3 regions of the Thiocapsa rosea genome follow, and region 2 is predicted to be linked to each of the others. Evidence: riboswitches for the same ligand, from Rfam matches in the RefSeq annotation. Region 2 holds a riboswitch; each other region holds the start of a gene.

Region 1 (5,294 bases), 2.7 Mb from region 2:
CCCATCCCACCCAAGCAGGTACGCCAATGACATACGCCAGACTCATCGGAGAGGAGATCGCCAACCGTGCCGAGGGTCCGCTGTTGTTCTTGAGCCGCAGCCTCGACGTGGGTTTGAACGAGGCGGTCGAGGTGGAGGGCACGGACGGCTCGGTGCGTCTCGGGCGCATCGCGGCCTTGGACGAGGACACCATCACGGTCGAGATGCTCGACGACACCGCCGGGCTTGCCCTGCAGGGCACGCGGGTACGCTTCTTCGGCGAGCCGTTGCGGTTCCATGTCGGTCCGGGGCTGCTCGGGCGGGTCTTCAACGGCATCGGCAAACCGCTCGACGGCGGACCGCCGCTCGCGGCCGAGCACGCCTACCGGGTCGAGGGTCTGCCGATCAAGCCCACCGCACGCGTGGCGCCGAGCGAATTTCTCGAGACCGGTTTCACGGCGATCGATCTCATGAACAGCCTGGTGCGCGGCCAAAAGTTGCCGCTCTTCTCGGGCGGCGGGCTCCCCCATGACCGCATCGCTGTTGACATTGCCTGCAACGCGCGCCTGCCGGGAGATGCGCAAGAGGCTGAAGGGTTCGCCATCGTCTTCGCCGGCATCGGCATCCCGCACGACAGCGCCGAGTTCTTTCGCGAGGAGATGGAGAAGAGCGGGGCGCTCGCCCGCACCGTGCTCTTTCTCAACCTGGCCAGCGATTCGAGCGCGCAGCGTCTGCTCGCCCCCCGCTTCGCCTTAACCGCCGCGGAGTACTTGGCGTTCGTCGAAGGCATGCATGTCTTGGTGATCCTGACCGATCTCACCAACTACTGCGAGGCCCTGCGAGAGGTCTCGGCGAGCCGCGGCGAGGTCCCCAGCCGGAAGGGCTATCCGGGCTACATGTACTCGGATCTGGCAACCCTCTACGAGCGCGCCGGTCGCATCCGCGGAAAACCGGGCTCGGTCACGCAGGTCCCCATCCTGACCATGCCCAACGACGACATCACTCACCCCATCCCGGATCTCACGGGCTACATCACCGAGGGTCAGATCGTGCTCGATCGGGATCTGCACCGGCGCGACATCTATCCGCCGATCCGCTTGCTGCCGAGTCTGTCGCGTCTGATGAAGGACGGCATCGGCACGGGACGCACCCATGCCGATCATCCGGCACTCGCCGCGCAGCTCTACGCCAGTTACAGCCAGGCCCGGCAGACACGGGTGCTGGCCGGTGTGGTCGGGGAGGACGGTCTCTCGGATGACGACCGCAAGCTGCTTCTCTTCGGCGACGACTTCGAGCAGACGGTGATCCATCAGGGTGTCGATGCGCGGACCCTGGAGGAGAGCATGGCCGCCGGATGGTCCGCCCTGCGCGGCTTACCGGCGGGCGAGCTGCACCGACTCGACGACCGTCAGATCCGCGAGCATTTGCTCGATCAATCCCCGCGCCGAGAACCCGTCTCATGACCGAGCGCGCGATCGTTCCGACCCACAGCGCCTTCCTCGAGCTCAAGGAAGAGCGCTCCGGGATGCGGGAAGGGTATCGATTCCTCGACGAGAAACGGCTGATCCTCGCCGCCGAGATCCTCGCCGAGCTCGGCCGCTACGAGCATGAGCTGGCCGCCTTTCGAGCCGACTATCGCGAAGCCGCCGATGCACTCCAAGGCGCTGTCGCCCGTCATGGCCTGGAAGGACTCGCCATCCACCCGCCGGCACCGCCACTCGACACCGATTGCCGTCTCACGCCGCGGCGCGTCCTCGGCGTGACCCTGCACGATCTGGTCGACAGCGATCGGCAGCCGCAATCACCCCCGCCGAGCGTCGCCGACAGCCCGGACGCCGACCGCTGTCGCCGAGCCTTCCAGGTGCTGATCCCGCGCATCGCCCGTCTGGCCGCCATGGTCGGCAATCTCCAACGCCTGCGCGCCGACTACGCCCGCACCGCCCGCCGCGCGCGCGCACTCGAAGACGTCCTCCTCCCCGAGATCGACGACACCCTGCGTGCGGTGGAGTCCGCGCTCGAAGAGCTCGAGCGCGAAGAGGTCGTGCGTGCGCGACAGGTTCGGGTCTGAACCGCCTGTCGCCATTGATCGCGCCAAGGCCATTCGTTTAGACTTCCGCGCTTCGGTTCCGCTCGTGACAGGGTCACGAGCGGTTAAACCGCATCAGGAATGACGGGTGTTGTTCTCACCTGTGCCCGGTCATTCCGAACGCGGTTTAAAGGGAACACGGTGAGGCACGCCGACTGCGGCCGATTCCGTGACTGTCCCCGCAACTGTAAGCGCCGAGGCCCACCGCTGACGCCACTGGGCGCTGTCATCCGCAAGGGATGACGGCCCGGGAAGGCCGGTGATGCCGACGACGCGCGAGTCAGGAGACCTGCCGAACCCCCATTCACCAACGGGACGGGCGATCCCTTAGAGGTTTATATGCACATCGTCGACGGCGCCTTGTCTCATCCCGTTGTCATCGGGGGTGCGGTTCTGGCCGTGGCCGGAATCGCCAAAGGTCTGCGGGAGCTGGACATGGAGCGCATCCCGGCGGCGGGAGTCCTGAGCGCGACCTTCTTCGTCGCGGCCTTGGTCCATGTGCCCATCGGCCCGTCCAGCGTCCATCTGATCATGAATGGGCTCGCCGGGATCGTGCTCGGTTGGGCGGCCTTTCCCGCCCTCTTCGTCGGTCTCCTGCTCCAAGCCGTCTTTTTCGGCTTCGGCGGAATCACGGTGCTCGGGGTCAACACGCTGGCGATCGCCCTGCCGGCGGTTGCGGTCCACTATCTGTGCCGCTCGGGGATCCGGTCCGAGCGCATCGGGGTCGCCGCTGTTTGGGCCGGGCTCGCGGGCGGGTTTGCGATCGCCATGACCGCGGCCTTGGTGGCATTTGCCCTGACCCTGAGCGGCCAACACTATCTGGTGGCGGCCAAGCTGGTCTTCTTCGCACATCTTCCGATCATGGCGATCGAGGCGATGCTCTGCGTCGCCGCCGTGACCCTCATCCGACAGGTGAAGCCGGAGCTGTTCGGCGTCTTCGACGAGCCCGTTGTGCGGAGCGGCGATGCCTGAATGCCCGGGTTGGCGTTGCAGTCGGGGTTGGACCATCCTTGCTCTGTTCTGGCTCGTGTTCGGGCTCTTGCTCGGCGGACCGGCTCAGGCGCATAAGGTCGTTGCCTCGGCGTGGGTCGAAGGGACCGACCTCGTCGGTGAGATCGGCTTTTCCAACGGGAAGCCGGCTCCGCCCGGCACACCGGTCGAGGTCTTCGACCATGAGCTGCGCAAGCTCGGGGAGACCGCAACCGACGAGGACGGGTTGTTTCGCTTCAGCGCGCCGAGCCGGCCCGGAGATGAACGTGGAGGCGGGCTCGCGGGCGAGGCGATCAAGGGGGTCGCGCTGACCGTCCGCGCCGATCTCGGGGCCGGGCATCTGGCCGAGATCCGGCTCTCGCCCGAGGAGGTCGCGCCACTAGCAGGCGGGTCTGCATCCGACACCCCTCAAGGATCCGCCGAAACGCTCGGCCCGACCAACGAGGCGCTTCGCGCACTGATCGCCGAGGCGGTCAGGCAAGAGGTCCAGCCCTTGCGAAGAGAGATCGTTCAGCTCAAGGAACAGACCGGGTTGCAACAGATCCTCGGCGGAATGGGTTATATCGCGGGTCTATTCGGGTTGCTGTTTTTTGTTTACGGCCGCCGGCCGACGCGAGCCTGAGACCGGCCATGGGGCATCTGCTCGAGCCCGCCGAGTGTGCGACGACAGCCGGCGGGGCGCGCCGGGGCTGGCTGCGCGACCTGGATCCGCGCCTTCGCATCGTTGCCGCCACCTTGTTCGCACTGGTGGTGGTTTCCCTGTCGGGTCTACAGACGCTTGCACTCGCGCTTTGTCTGGCCATCCTCTTGATGCTCTGGGCACGTCTGCCCGCCGGCCCGACCCTTAAACGGATGGCGGCGATGGACGGTTTTATGCTGTTCATCCTGTTGTTGCTGCCCTTTACGGTGCCCGGGACGCCGATCTTCGCGTGGGGGTCCTTCAGTGCGAGCGCCGAGGGTCTGCACAAGGCGGTCGCGATCGTGCTCAAGGCCAATGCGATCGTGCTCGCGCTTCTGGCCTTGGTCGGCAGCCTCGAGGCGGTCACGCTCGGTCACGCCCTTGCCCGCCTGCGGATGCCGGCGACACTGGTGCAACTGCTGCTGTTTACCGTGCGTTACATCACCGTCATCGGCGAGGAATACGCGCGGCTGCGCACGGCGATGCGCGCCCGCTGCTTTCGCCCGGGCAACAACCGACACACCTACCGAAGCCTCGGCTATCTGGTCGGGATGCTGCTGGTGCGCAGCCTGGAGCGCTCCGAGCGTATCCTGGCCGCGATGCGCTGCCGCGGCTTTCAAGGCCGTTTTCATCTCCTGGACCAATTCGCCTATCGCCCCGGCGACGCGGTCTTCGCAGGAGCTGCTGCATTCGCGTTCGCGGCCTTGCTCGCACTGGATCTCTTGCATGCCAACCTTGTTTGAGCTGAGCGGGTTGCGTTTTGCGTACCCCGGGCAAGCGCCGGTCCTGCGGGATGCGAGCCTCGGCCTGGATGCAGGCGAGCGCATCGCGCTGACCGGTCCAAACGGATCCGGCAAGAGCACCCTGCTGCATATCATGGTCGGGCTCTTACGGCCCCAGGTCGGGACGGTCGTCGCCTTCGGCGCACCAAGGCGTAACGAACAGGATTTCCACGAGGTCCGACAGCGCGCCGGCCTGGTCTTTCAGGATCCGGACGACCAGCTCTTCTGTCCGACCGTGGCCGAGGACATTGCCTTCGGACCGCTCAATCTCGGCAAATCGAAGACGGAGGTCCTCGAGGTGGTCGACCGCACGCTCGACCGATTGCAGCTCGGCCACCTGCGCGATCGCGTCACGCACAAGCTCTCGGGCGGTGAAAAGCGCTTGGTCGGCCTCGCTACGGTGCTGGCGATGGAGCCGGACGTGCTTCTGCTCGACGAACCCACCAATGCACTGGACGAGGCGACTCGGGCCCGACTGGTCGCGATCCTCAACGCGCTCCCCCAAGCCCTGATCGTCGTCTCCCACGACGCCCACTTCAGACGCAAGGTCACCAGCCATCAGTACCGGATCCGCGACGGTGTCATCGGTGCGCTGGAGGTGCATTGTCCGCATGCCGAATAGGCCGACCCGAGCGAGAGGCTGCTTTTCGAGTGAGTTCGACGTCTGGTGCGTCCACAGCCCTTAGCGAGGGCGCGGTTTAAAATGATATATTATTGAATATATTGAACCGCGCCGGCTCCGACCCGCCTTACCCACAACGAGATCAAAGCTAATGAA
Region 2 (5,294 bases):
ATCGGTCGGGGTGGAGCTGAAGGGCTCCGGAGCGGTCGGCGCCCTCGGGTAAAACGACCATGCGATGACTACGGGATTACGAAAATGCGCGCAGGGTAACCATCCGGGGGATGCAGCGCAAGCGACGCAAGACCTTGTCGTTGCGAGGGTGCTCGAGTGCGTTGCGGATGGAGAGCTCCTCATCGGCCGCTGCTGCGCTGCTGCGCTGCTTCGCATGCCTCGGTCGGCGTTGTAGACTCCGCTTCCTTTGAATCCCCACATCACACGTTCGAGGCGTCACGCGTCTTATGGTCCTAGCATCACTCTCGGTCGTCCTCGGTCTGGCGCTGCTTCTATGGAGTGCCGATCGCTTCGTCGAAGGCGCTGCGGTGACCGCGAAGCATCTCGGGATGCCGCCCTTGCTGATCGGCATGGTCGTCATCGGGTTCGGCACCTCGGCCCCGGAAATGGTGGTCTCGGCGATTGCGGCCTTTCAGGGCAACCCCGGGCTTGCGCTCGGCAACGCCTATGGCTCGAACATCACCAACATTGCGCTGATCTTGGGTCTCACCGCGATCATCAGCCCCATCGCGGTTCACTCCAGCGTGCTCCGCAAGGAGCTGCCGATCCTTGCCGGTGTCACCCTCTTCGCCGTGGTGTTGCTCATGGACGGCGAGCTGACCCGCATGGACGCTTGGGCGTTCCTGGGCGTTTTTGCGGCATTGATGGGTTGGACCATCTGGCAAGGTCTGCGAGAACGCTCGGATGCCTTGGCCGGGGAGGTCACGCAGGAGCTCGATCAGGCGCGGATGCCGCTGCGCCGAGCCTTGATTTGGCTGGGCGTTGGCTTGGTCTTCCTGATCATCAGCTCGCGCATGCTGGTCTGGGGATCGGTCGAGATCGCCCATGCCTTGGGCGTGAGCGATCTCATCATCGGTCTGACGATCGTTGCGGTGGGTACCTCGCTCCCGGAGCTGGCCTCCTCCGTCATCGCCGCGCGCAAGGGCGAGCATGATCTCGCCCTGGGCAACATCATCGGGTCGAATCTCTTCAATACGCTCGCCGTGGTCGGGATCGCGGGGGCCATCCATCCGATGCTCGTGCCGCCGGAGGTCATCTCACGCGACATGATGGTGATGGGGCTGCTCACGCTGTCCTTGTTCGTGATCGGCTACGGGTTCCGCGGTCCGGGTCGAATCAACCGGGTCGAAGGCATGCTGCTTCTGGCCTGCTACGTCGGCTATACCGCCTACTTGATCGGCACCGTCTTCGGGGTTTAAACCGCGTCAAGAGCGATATGCGTTGTTTTCATGGTGTGTTTGGCTTCGGAGATGTCCTCGATCTCGGTGGGGCGCGGTTTAAAATTTAATGTTTTTCAATATTTTAAACCGCGCCGCCTCCAGCGGTCGTCAAGTCTGCCGTGGCCGGTCCCATCCAAAAACATCGCATACCGCGCTGGGCGCGGTTTAAGCGCCTCGAGCGCGCGGGGGCAACACCGCTTGAGTGCGTCGTGAGTCAGCCGAGGACAGGGTCTGGATTGATCCAGGTCAGGCTTTGATGTCGGGTCGCGTGTCGACACATTGACGTGGCGCTCGCGAAAACCCTACAGTCCCGCGTTGATTGTCCGGTGCCTCGAAGGCTTTCGCCTTCGGGGTTAAACGGGAAGTCGGTGCGCGGTGCCCTCGGGACCCGCAAAGCCGGCGCTGCCCCCGCAACGGTAGACGAGTCAAGACGCGGCGAAATGCCACTGTGAGTCATCACGGGAAGGCGCCGCGTCCGGGATCCGATCCCGCTCGTAAGCCCGGAGACCGGCCGGATGATCGGGGACCGTTTCGATGTGTCTCGCATGCGTGCACGGGCCGACCTGACGTCGGCCCGTGTCGTCTTCGAGTGATCGAACGGAGCCTCGAACCGGGGTCGCGCGGGGCGGCCGGCCGGGATGCCGGCCCCGTCGCATGTCTACGGCTCCGCTCTCGCCCGACGTCGTTCTCTCGACCCCTTCTTCTGTTGGCCCATGCGGGTGCGCTCGGGCCTCTGTCGGAGTTTGTCGATGAGATTTCCTGTTATGGCGGCGGCTGTGTCGCTGCCCCTCGGTTTGCCTGTCTACGCGGACACGCAGACCCTGATCCTCGACCCCTTGGTGGTGACGGCGACGCGAACGCCGGAGACCGAAGGCCAAACCCTGGCCTCCGTGAGCGTGATCGATCGCGACGAGATCGAGCGCCGTCAGTTTCGCTCGGTTCCGGATGCGCTGCGCGGCCTGCCGGGTGTCTCGATCTCGGGCAGCGGCGGGGCCGGTCAGCCCGCGTCGCTCTTTCTGCGCGGGACCAATGCCGGTCATGTGCTGGTCCTGATCGACGGCGTGAAGGTCGGGTCGGCGACCCTCGGCACCGCGCCCCTGCAGGATCTTCCGATCGCTCAGATCGAGCGTATCGAGGTGGTCCGCGGCCCGCGCTCGAGCCTCTATGGCTCGGAGGCGATCGGCGGTGTGATCCAGATCTTCACGCGCCGCGGCGGCGGCGAATTGCGACCGCGCTTCAGCGTCGGTGCAGGGAGCTTCGACACCGCGAGCATCTCGGGCGGCATCTCGGGCGGCGGCGAGCGTGGCTGGTTCGACCTCGGCGCCAACATGGAGCAGACCGACGGGATCGACGCCTGCGAGGGCCGCGCCTTTCCCTTCGCCGGCTGCGGCGTGGACGAGCCGGATCGCGACGGCTATCGCAATCTGGGGTTAAGTGCGCGTGCCGGTTATGAGTTCAGCGACCAGGCCAAGGTCGATTTCAGTCTCCTCACCTCCGACAACCGCACCGACTTCGATGGCTCCATCTTCTCGGGCAACCTCTCGCGCTCCGAGCAGCAGGTCTTCGGCGTGGAGGGCACCTTGCGTCCGCTCGATGCCTGGACCCTGATCCTCTCGGCCGGTCGCAGTCAGGATACATACCGGGCGTTTTATGCGGACGCCTTCGTCCCCGAGCGCTTCGTCGACAGCTTCGAGACCGAGCGCGACAGCTTCGGGATCCAGAACGATCTCGCCTTGATCCCGGACCAGCTCTTCACCTTGGGTCTGGACTATCAGGTCGACCGCGTCGCGGGCACGGTGGACTACACGGACGACTCGCGCAGCAACACGGGCGTCTACGGACAGTATCTCGGCTCCATCGGCGCGAACGAGCTTGCCGCCAGCCTCAGATACGACGACTACCAGCAGTTCGGTGGACAGACGACCGGCAATCTGGCGTGGGGTTATCTCTTCGATCAGGGGATTCGCGTGTCGCTGTCCTACGGCACCGCCTTCAAGGCACCCACCTTCAACGATCTCTACTATCCCGGATTCGGCAACCCGAATCTGTCCCCGGAGGAGTCGGCCAGTGTCGAGCTGGGTTTGACCGGAACCCTCCCGCTCGGTCGCTGGGAGCTGAGTCTCTACGAGACCGACATCGACGACCTGATCGCCTTCGATGCGGCGACGTTCGCGCCGGCCAACATTGCCTCGGCCCGTATCCGAGGCTTCGAGGCGTCCGGGATCGTCCAAATCCAAGAGTGGGATCTCGGCGCGAGTCTCACCCTGCTGGATCCCGAAAACCGCTCGAACGGCCCGAATCAGGGTAATCTGTTGCCGCGACGCCCCGAGCAGATGCTTCAGCTCGACCTCGACCGCCAGTTCGAGCGCTGGTCGGCCGGTCTGAGTGTCTATGTCGCAGGGCGTAGCTTCGACGACCTGGCCAACAACGAGCGCCTGGACGGCTATACCCTGTTGGGTCTGCGTGCCGAGTATGCCTTCACCCCGTCGGTGCGGATTCAGGGGCGACTGGAGAACGCACTCGACGAGGACTACCAGACCGCGTTTCTGTTCAACCAGCCGGGGAGGGCGTTTTACCTGACCTTGCGATACGAGCCGTAGAATCGCCGCCAGCCGCCAGCCGCCAGCCGCCAGCCGCCAGCCGCCAGCCGCCAGCCGCCAGCCGCCAGCCGCCAGCCACCAGCCACCAGCCACCAGCCACCAGCCACCAGCGAATAGACGAAGGCTGATGGCTGGCGGGATGAAGCAGGAAGCAGGAGGCAGGAGGCAGGAGGCAGGAGGCAGGAGGCAGGAGGCAGGAAGCAGGAGGCAGGAAGCAGGAGGCAGGAGGCAGGAGGCAGGAGGCAGGAGGCAGGAGGCTCCCCCGCAATCGACCCGCTTTCGACACCCCGTGCGACCGCCTACAATGGCTGCACGGGACTTGAGCAACACCACATTGTCGCCCCGGCGACGCGACCAGGAGACTCGACCTCATGACCCCCATCACCGACGCTCGAAGCCGTATTCTGATCGGCCTTGCCTTGGCCGCGCTCATGGCGGCGACCCGCGGACAGCAGTTCGCCCCGCTGGCGCATCATCTTCCGGATGCCTCGCTGGCCGTCTTCTTCCTTGCCGGTCTGTATCTGCGCTCGATTTGGGGCTTCCCGGCCCTGTTCGGTCTGGCGACCGTCATCGACCTGACCGCCATCGGCTGGGGCGGTGTCAGCGGTTACTGTTTGACTCCGGCCTATTGGATGTTGGTTCCGGCCTATGGCGTGGTCTGGGGGATGGGGCGCTGGTCCGCCGGTCGTCTCGAGTTGACCAAGGAAAGCCTGCCCTTGCTCTTCGGCGCGCTGCTCATCGGCGGTGTCCTGTCCGAGGTCTTCGCCAGCGGCGGTTTCTATCTCTTCTCCGGTCGCTTCGCCGATCTGAGTGCGCTTGAGCTGCTTGGGCGCTTCGCGACCTACATGCCCGCGACCCTGCTGCATCTGATGGTCTACGTGGGCCTGGCGGCGATCGTTCATCTCACCCTGGCGCGCGCCCTGCCCGGTGCTCGCTCTGAGCGTGCGCGTTCGCAATGACCGACGACAGCGCACAGGAGCGCCATCGCCGGCGCATGCAGCGCCAGAAGGAGCTGGTGGATGCCCGCATTGCGCGGGCGGACCAGGACTGTGGTGTCCTGGTCGTCAATACCGGCAACGGCAAGGGTAAGAGTTCCTCGGCCTTCGGGATGGTCGCCCGCGCGATGGGCCACGGCATGAAGGTCGCCGTGGTCCAGTTCATCAAGGGCAGCTTCGCGACCGGCGAGGAGGCCTTCTTCAGGCGCTTTCCCGAGCTCGAGTATCACGTGATGGGCGAGGGCTTCACCTGGGAGACCCAGGACGCCGAGGCGGATCGGCGCGCGGCGATGGCGGCCTGGGACAAAGCCGCTGCCTTCCTCGCCGATCCGGCCTTCGGCATGGTGGTGATGGACGAGCTCAACATCGCGCTCAAGCTCCGCTTGGTCCCGCTCGACGTGGTTCTCGATGCCTTGCAG
Region 3 (5,294 bases), 3.0 Mb from region 2:
GCGACGATGAGATCGTCCTGTCGGATTACAACGGCACCGGTGGTGTGAAGATCTCGAACTGGTTTCGCCGGATCGTCTTTTCGCTTTATTTCGGCGAGATCAACATCTTCCTTACCAATCAGATTAACCAGGACAGCCGCATCCTGTTTCGCCGCAATATCGTCGAACGCGTCTCGACATTGACACCATTCCTGTTATTGGACCCCGATCCCTACGCCGTGGTCACGCCGGAACGGATCTATTGGATTCAGGATACCTATACCCTGTCCCGATGGTATCCCTACTCCTACACGGCCACTGCCGATTTCGCAGGCGTCCCACACACCTTCAACACGATCCGCAACTCTGCAAAAGTGGTGATCGATGCCTATGATGGCAGCGTCAGCTACTATGTGTCCGAACCCGATGACCCGATCATCAGGGCCTATGCGCGAGCGTATCCCGGCGTGTTCAAACCGTTCTCAGAGATGCCGGACCAGTTGCAGCAACACGTGCGTTATCCGAAGCGCCTGTTCGACATCCAGTTGGGAATCTATGGACGCTATCAGCAGCGCGATCCCCGCACGTTTTTCAAACAGGAAGATCTGTGGGTCTATCCGGAGGTGCAATGGGAGAATGAGGTTCGTGTCATCAAGCCCTATTACGTGACGCTGAACCTGTTGGATCCTGAGCGGTTAGAGTTCAGCCTGCTCGCGCCGATGAACCCGAAGGGCAAGAACAACATGCGCGCCCTCGTGGTCGCCGGCAACGACGGCGAGAATTATGGTCGGATCGTCGCCTACAGCTTCCCACGGGGAACCTTGGTCTACGGCCCGGCCCAGGGAGACGCTTTCGTGAAACAGGACCCCCGGATCACACAAGAGTTCGCGCTCTGGAATCGACAGGGCGCTCAGGCGGAACGAGGCAGTTTGGTCGTGATGCCGGTCAATGGTGTCATCGCCTCTGTACAGGGCGTGTTTCTAAAGGCCCAAACCGGCGCCAGCTTTCCGGAGTTGGTCCGTTTCATTGCGATCGTCGGCGAGCGGGTGGCGATGGCGGCAACAATTGAAGCAGCATTCAGCGCCGTCAACAAGACCGCTGGGGCCAGGGACGCTGCACCGGCACCGGGTGGGGGTGCGGTTTCGTTCCCGGACAGCGTAGAGATCGAGATCAGTCCCGACGTCGCGCCGGAAGCGAACGCCGAAAGCACTGACGACGAGTGACGATCGATGAAAGCGGAGTAAGGCCAAATACAGGAACTGACGTCTGACTGACACGCGCGCGATCCTCTCGGCCTTCGGTCGGACGGAAGCGCAAGCGCTCGCGGAGCACCGTTCCTTCGAGGCCGCCGGCAAGGCGGCTAGCCCCCGTGGGAGTGCTTCAAGCAGCAGGTCTTTTCGACTCGGACGCCTTTGCGGAGGCCATGCACCGCGCACCGCAAGATCCAGCAGAACCAGGGTCTGCGCAAGGTGCACCTCGAAGCCGGCCACGCCCGGCGATGTGACGGCCGGTCAGACCGTTGGGGTCCAAGCGATGGATCCGGGTTGGCCGAATCGCGTCATTCCCGGTAAACTTGCATGGTTTATCCAATCTTCCAGCAAGCGCCCGAAAGGTCGTGCCTTTCGGGCGAAACGGCAAGCCGGTGGCGTCGCCCGCGCGACTAGGCCGGTACTGCCCCCGCACTCGCGTGCGTTCTTCCTCACAGCCACGAGCCCGGAGACCGGCCTGCAGGATGCCTGATCCACCCTCAGCGGGCAGACCGGCGGCGGAGCGGAAACATCACATGTGTGTAGCGTTTCTCCGGGGTGGACTTGGTGCTTCTGAACAAAGGGGAGCTGGTCGACCCCGATGCGCTGCGGTCGGTTGAGGCGCTGGTGCGCTGGGAGATTCCGCCCCGGGCCGAGGTGGTGGCCGAGGCCCCACGGACGCCTGGATCTTTCCGTGCTGCCGAGCCCGGGATTCGCGTCGGAGAACCCCGCCCTGTCTTCACGGCCGGGACGCGGCTCAGCGCTCGAAGCCGGGATGGATCGCCTTACGGCGGCCCCTGTTCACCCCCAACCCAACAAGGTCGTTTCCATGGTTAAAAAAGTAGTGCTGTTCGTCTTTGTCTCGTTGTTCGTTTTCAGTGGCGCTTATGCAATGAATCTCTCCTCGTCGGACATGGAGCGATTCATCACGACGACTGAAGCGCTTGCGCCATATTTCGACGAGCTCGATGACGACCGAGATGATGATGATGATGATGATGATGAAGAAGAAGACGATATAGGCATCTTGGACGTCGAGAGCACAAAGCAGTTGATATTGGAAGACATGTCCGGGAAACCCGAGGTGCGGAATATCGTCGGGAGCAACGGATACGCTTCAATGGAAGACTATGCGGAACAATACGCGCACATCATTCGTGCATACATAGCCTCTTCCGCCAGAGGGCAAATCGGCGAACTTGAAAGTTCAATGGCCTCCATGAGCCCGGAACAACGGCAATCATTCCAAGGCTCCCCGGTGTTTCAGATGGTCTCGGAGATGAAAATTCAGCTTGCATCCGTGCCTGAGTCGCATATTCAAGCCATAACCCCTTACATGCCCCAATTGCAAGAGGTGTTTGGGCATGACGACGATGAGGATGATTTTCTCTAGACTTCAGCATGAAACCCGTGAGCCGATACCCGTGCCACTTGACGTGTATCGCTTGTCATAGAAAGGAAACAGCATGCAACATATTCTTCTGAAGCGCTTCATCAGCGTGGCCGCGTTCATCCTGATATCAGCCGCGGCTTATGGTCAGACCGAGTTTACACGTGGATCCACTATCATTTTCGAGGACAGTCTAAAGCACGAAAGGGTCGGAGAGTTCCCTTCAAAGTGGCGACTGGTCAAAGGAAGCGCGGAAGTCGCCAGACACGACGGGGAAAACGCGCTTTCATTCCTGATTACCCAGACGCAAGTCGCGCCGCTCATGGAGGAAAACAACTCCTTACCCCAGGCGTTCACGATTGAGTTCGATTATTTGATGAACGAGCTCAGGCAGCATGCTTACGAAATTACTTTCTTCAACGACACAGGCAGAAGATCCGGTTCGCTGAGATTTACCGGGGAACGCTTCATACTGGTTTCATCGCGCGGCGGCGCCGTCTCTGAAGGCAAAACCACCGAGACCAGAGCCGGATTTCAGCCGGGATGGAGACGACTGGCCCTCTCGTTCAATCAACATGAAATGCGGGTTTTTTCCAATGGTGTCCGTATTTTGAACGTGCCTCGTTTCGAAGAGGAACTGCGAAGTTTTCAGATCCAGGGAGGGCGTCCCAATAACGCCAGACCCAATTCAGATACATTCATCACAAACGTGGTTGTCGCCGAAGGCGGCATGCCGCTTTATGAAACAGTCATGTCGGAAGGACGTTTTTCAACCACCGACATCCAGTTCGACGTCAACAAGGCCGACATCAAACCGGAATCCGCGGGGATCATCGACCAAGTCGTTCAGCTTATGCGGGATCACCAAGACCTCCGTTTCTCGGTGGAAGGCCATACGGACTCAGACGGAGACGGCGAACTCAACCAGCGTCTTTCTCAGCAGCGAGCTGAAAGCGTCGTCCGTGCGCTGATCGAGAAGGGAATCGGTCCCGATCGCCTGACGTCAAAAGGATGGGGCGCTTCCAAACCCGTCGCCGACAACACGACCGAGAACGGAAAAGCCGAAAACAGGCGCGTTGAGTTCATTCGACTCTAAACCGCAGCCAGAGCGGTATACTTGGTTTATCGGATTGGCTTGGCCGCCCCGGCTCCGATAATCGCCGGAGCTGACGGCGAACCATGTCTCGGACGACGTGCAATGCATGTCCGCCCGCTCGGATCCGGCCACATGGCACAGGCGTTTCCGATCATCGGGCGGACCAAGGGTCAGAGGAGTGCGCGCAGGGCGCTTCGCAGCAGCGGCAGCAACGCCGCTTTGTCGAGATCGGGATGACTGATGGCGCGACCCGACAGCCCGTCGAAGAGGGCCATGATCACCTCGATCGAGGCGTCGGCGTCGCCGACGTCCATCCCGCGGGCGTGCCGGGCGGCGCGATATAGGGCGCAGAGGCGCTCGCGCTTGGCGGCGTCGGCGGCGCGGACGATCTCGGCCACCGCCGGATTGCGGGCGGCCTCGGCGAGCATCTCCATCTCCAGTGCTGCGGTGTCCAGGTCTGTCTTCTCGTTCAGGCCCACCTCGACGCGGTCGATCATCGCCTGAAAGAGGTCCTCTTCGCTCTCGAACTGAAGGACGATCTCAAGCGAGCGTTCCAGCTTGCGCTGCACCAAGGCGCCGATGATCGTCTCCTTGCTCTCGAAGAAGTGATAGATGTGGCCCGGACTCATCCCGGCCGCCTTCGAGATCTTCGCGATGCTGGTCCCGTGAAATCCCTCGCGCACGAAACAGGTGGCCGCCGCATCGAGGATCTGTTGGCGCCTCGCCTGACCGCGGCTGGGTTCCTGATCTTGATCCGGTCCATGCATTCTTGTTCCTCCGTTGATTGTTCGCGCCGTTGCGCGGGCGCTCTTCGATGACAGCGCCGCAACGGCACGAGCCGCGCACACCACCTGACACCTTGACCTCGTCGACTTGCGGGTCTAAAGTTCCGACAAGAACTAGAATGAACGTTCACTCTAGAAGAGTCAACGGTCGACACCTCAAACAGTCGACTCTGGCACCGCACTTCGAGGTATCTCATGGGATCCGCCCGCCTTCAGATCGGCATCGCTCTGGCCTTGCCGATCGGTATCGCCTTGCTCCTCGCCGGCTGCAATCAAACCCCCGGCAGCGCGGTCGCGGCCGCAGCACCCCCGCCCCCCGAGGTCGGCACGTTCACGATCGTCGCCCGCCCGACCACGCTGACGACCGAGCTTCCCGGCCGCACCGTACCCTATCGGATCGCGGAGGTGCGACCGCGCGTCAGCGGCCTCATCCAGGATCGACTCTTTACCGAAGGCGGCGAAATCAGCGCGGGCCAAGTGCTCTATCAGATCGACCCGGCCGTCTACCAGGCGGCTTACGACAGCGCCGAGGCCGCGCTGGCACGCTCGCAGGCCACCTTGGATCGGGCGCGGCTGAAGGCCGATCGCTATGCGCGTCTCGCCAACTCCAAGGCGGTGAGCCAGGAGGACAACGACGACACCCAGGCGGCGCTCAAGGAGGCTGCGGCCAGTGTCGCCGTCGATCAGGCCGCCTTGGAGCGTGCGCGAATCGACCTCGCCTATAGTCGGGTCGAGTCGCCGATCGCCGGACGGATCGGCCGCTCGACCGTCACCCAAGGTGCCTTGGTGACGGCCAA

The links. A riboswitch is a leader RNA that binds a small molecule or an ion and turns the genes downstream of it on or off. The one in region 2 is predicted to bind cobalamin.
Region 1: another riboswitch for cobalamin. It lies ahead of cbiM (cobalt transporter CbiM); the one in region 2 lies ahead of btuB (TonB-dependent vitamin B12 receptor).
Region 3: another riboswitch for cobalamin. It lies ahead of BDD21_RS27665 (hypothetical protein); the one in region 2 lies ahead of btuB (TonB-dependent vitamin B12 receptor).

The regions. Positions count from the first base shown of each region.
Region 1 covers NZ_RBXL01000001.1:5,791,655-5,796,948, reverse strand. The annotation lists gene BDD21_RS25705 (V-type ATP synthase subunit B) at 27-1,442, shown strand; gene BDD21_RS25700 (V-type ATP synthase subunit D) at 1,439-2,047, shown strand; cobalamin riboswitch at 2,157-2,376, shown strand; gene cbiM (cobalt transporter CbiM) at 2,405-3,037, shown strand; gene BDD21_RS25690 (hypothetical protein) at 3,030-3,677, shown strand; gene cbiQ (cobalt ECF transporter T component CbiQ) at 3,686-4,477, shown strand; gene BDD21_RS25680 (energy-coupling factor ABC transporter ATP-binding protein) at 4,461-5,138, shown strand; gene BDD21_RS25675 (BON domain-containing protein) at 5,290-5,294, shown strand, end outside.
Region 2 covers NZ_RBXL01000001.1:3,113,697-3,118,990, forward strand. The annotation lists gene BDD21_RS13965 (calcium/sodium antiporter) at 288-1,259, shown strand; cobalamin riboswitch at 1,588-1,810, shown strand; gene btuB (TonB-dependent vitamin B12 receptor) at 2,030-3,880, shown strand; gene BDD21_RS13975 (hypothetical protein) at 4,252-4,839, shown strand; gene cobO (cob(I)yrinic acid a,c-diamide adenosyltransferase) at 4,836-5,294, shown strand, end outside.
Region 3 covers NZ_RBXL01000001.1:135,764-141,057, forward strand. The annotation lists gene BDD21_RS00615 (UPF0182 family protein) at 1-1,202, shown strand, start outside; cobalamin riboswitch at 1,562-1,722, shown strand; gene BDD21_RS27665 (hypothetical protein) at 1,921-2,619, shown strand; gene BDD21_RS00625 (OmpA family protein) at 2,693-3,712, shown strand; gene BDD21_RS00630 (TetR/AcrR family transcriptional regulator) at 3,883-4,479, opposite strand; gene BDD21_RS00635 (efflux RND transporter periplasmic adaptor subunit) at 4,693-5,294, shown strand, end outside.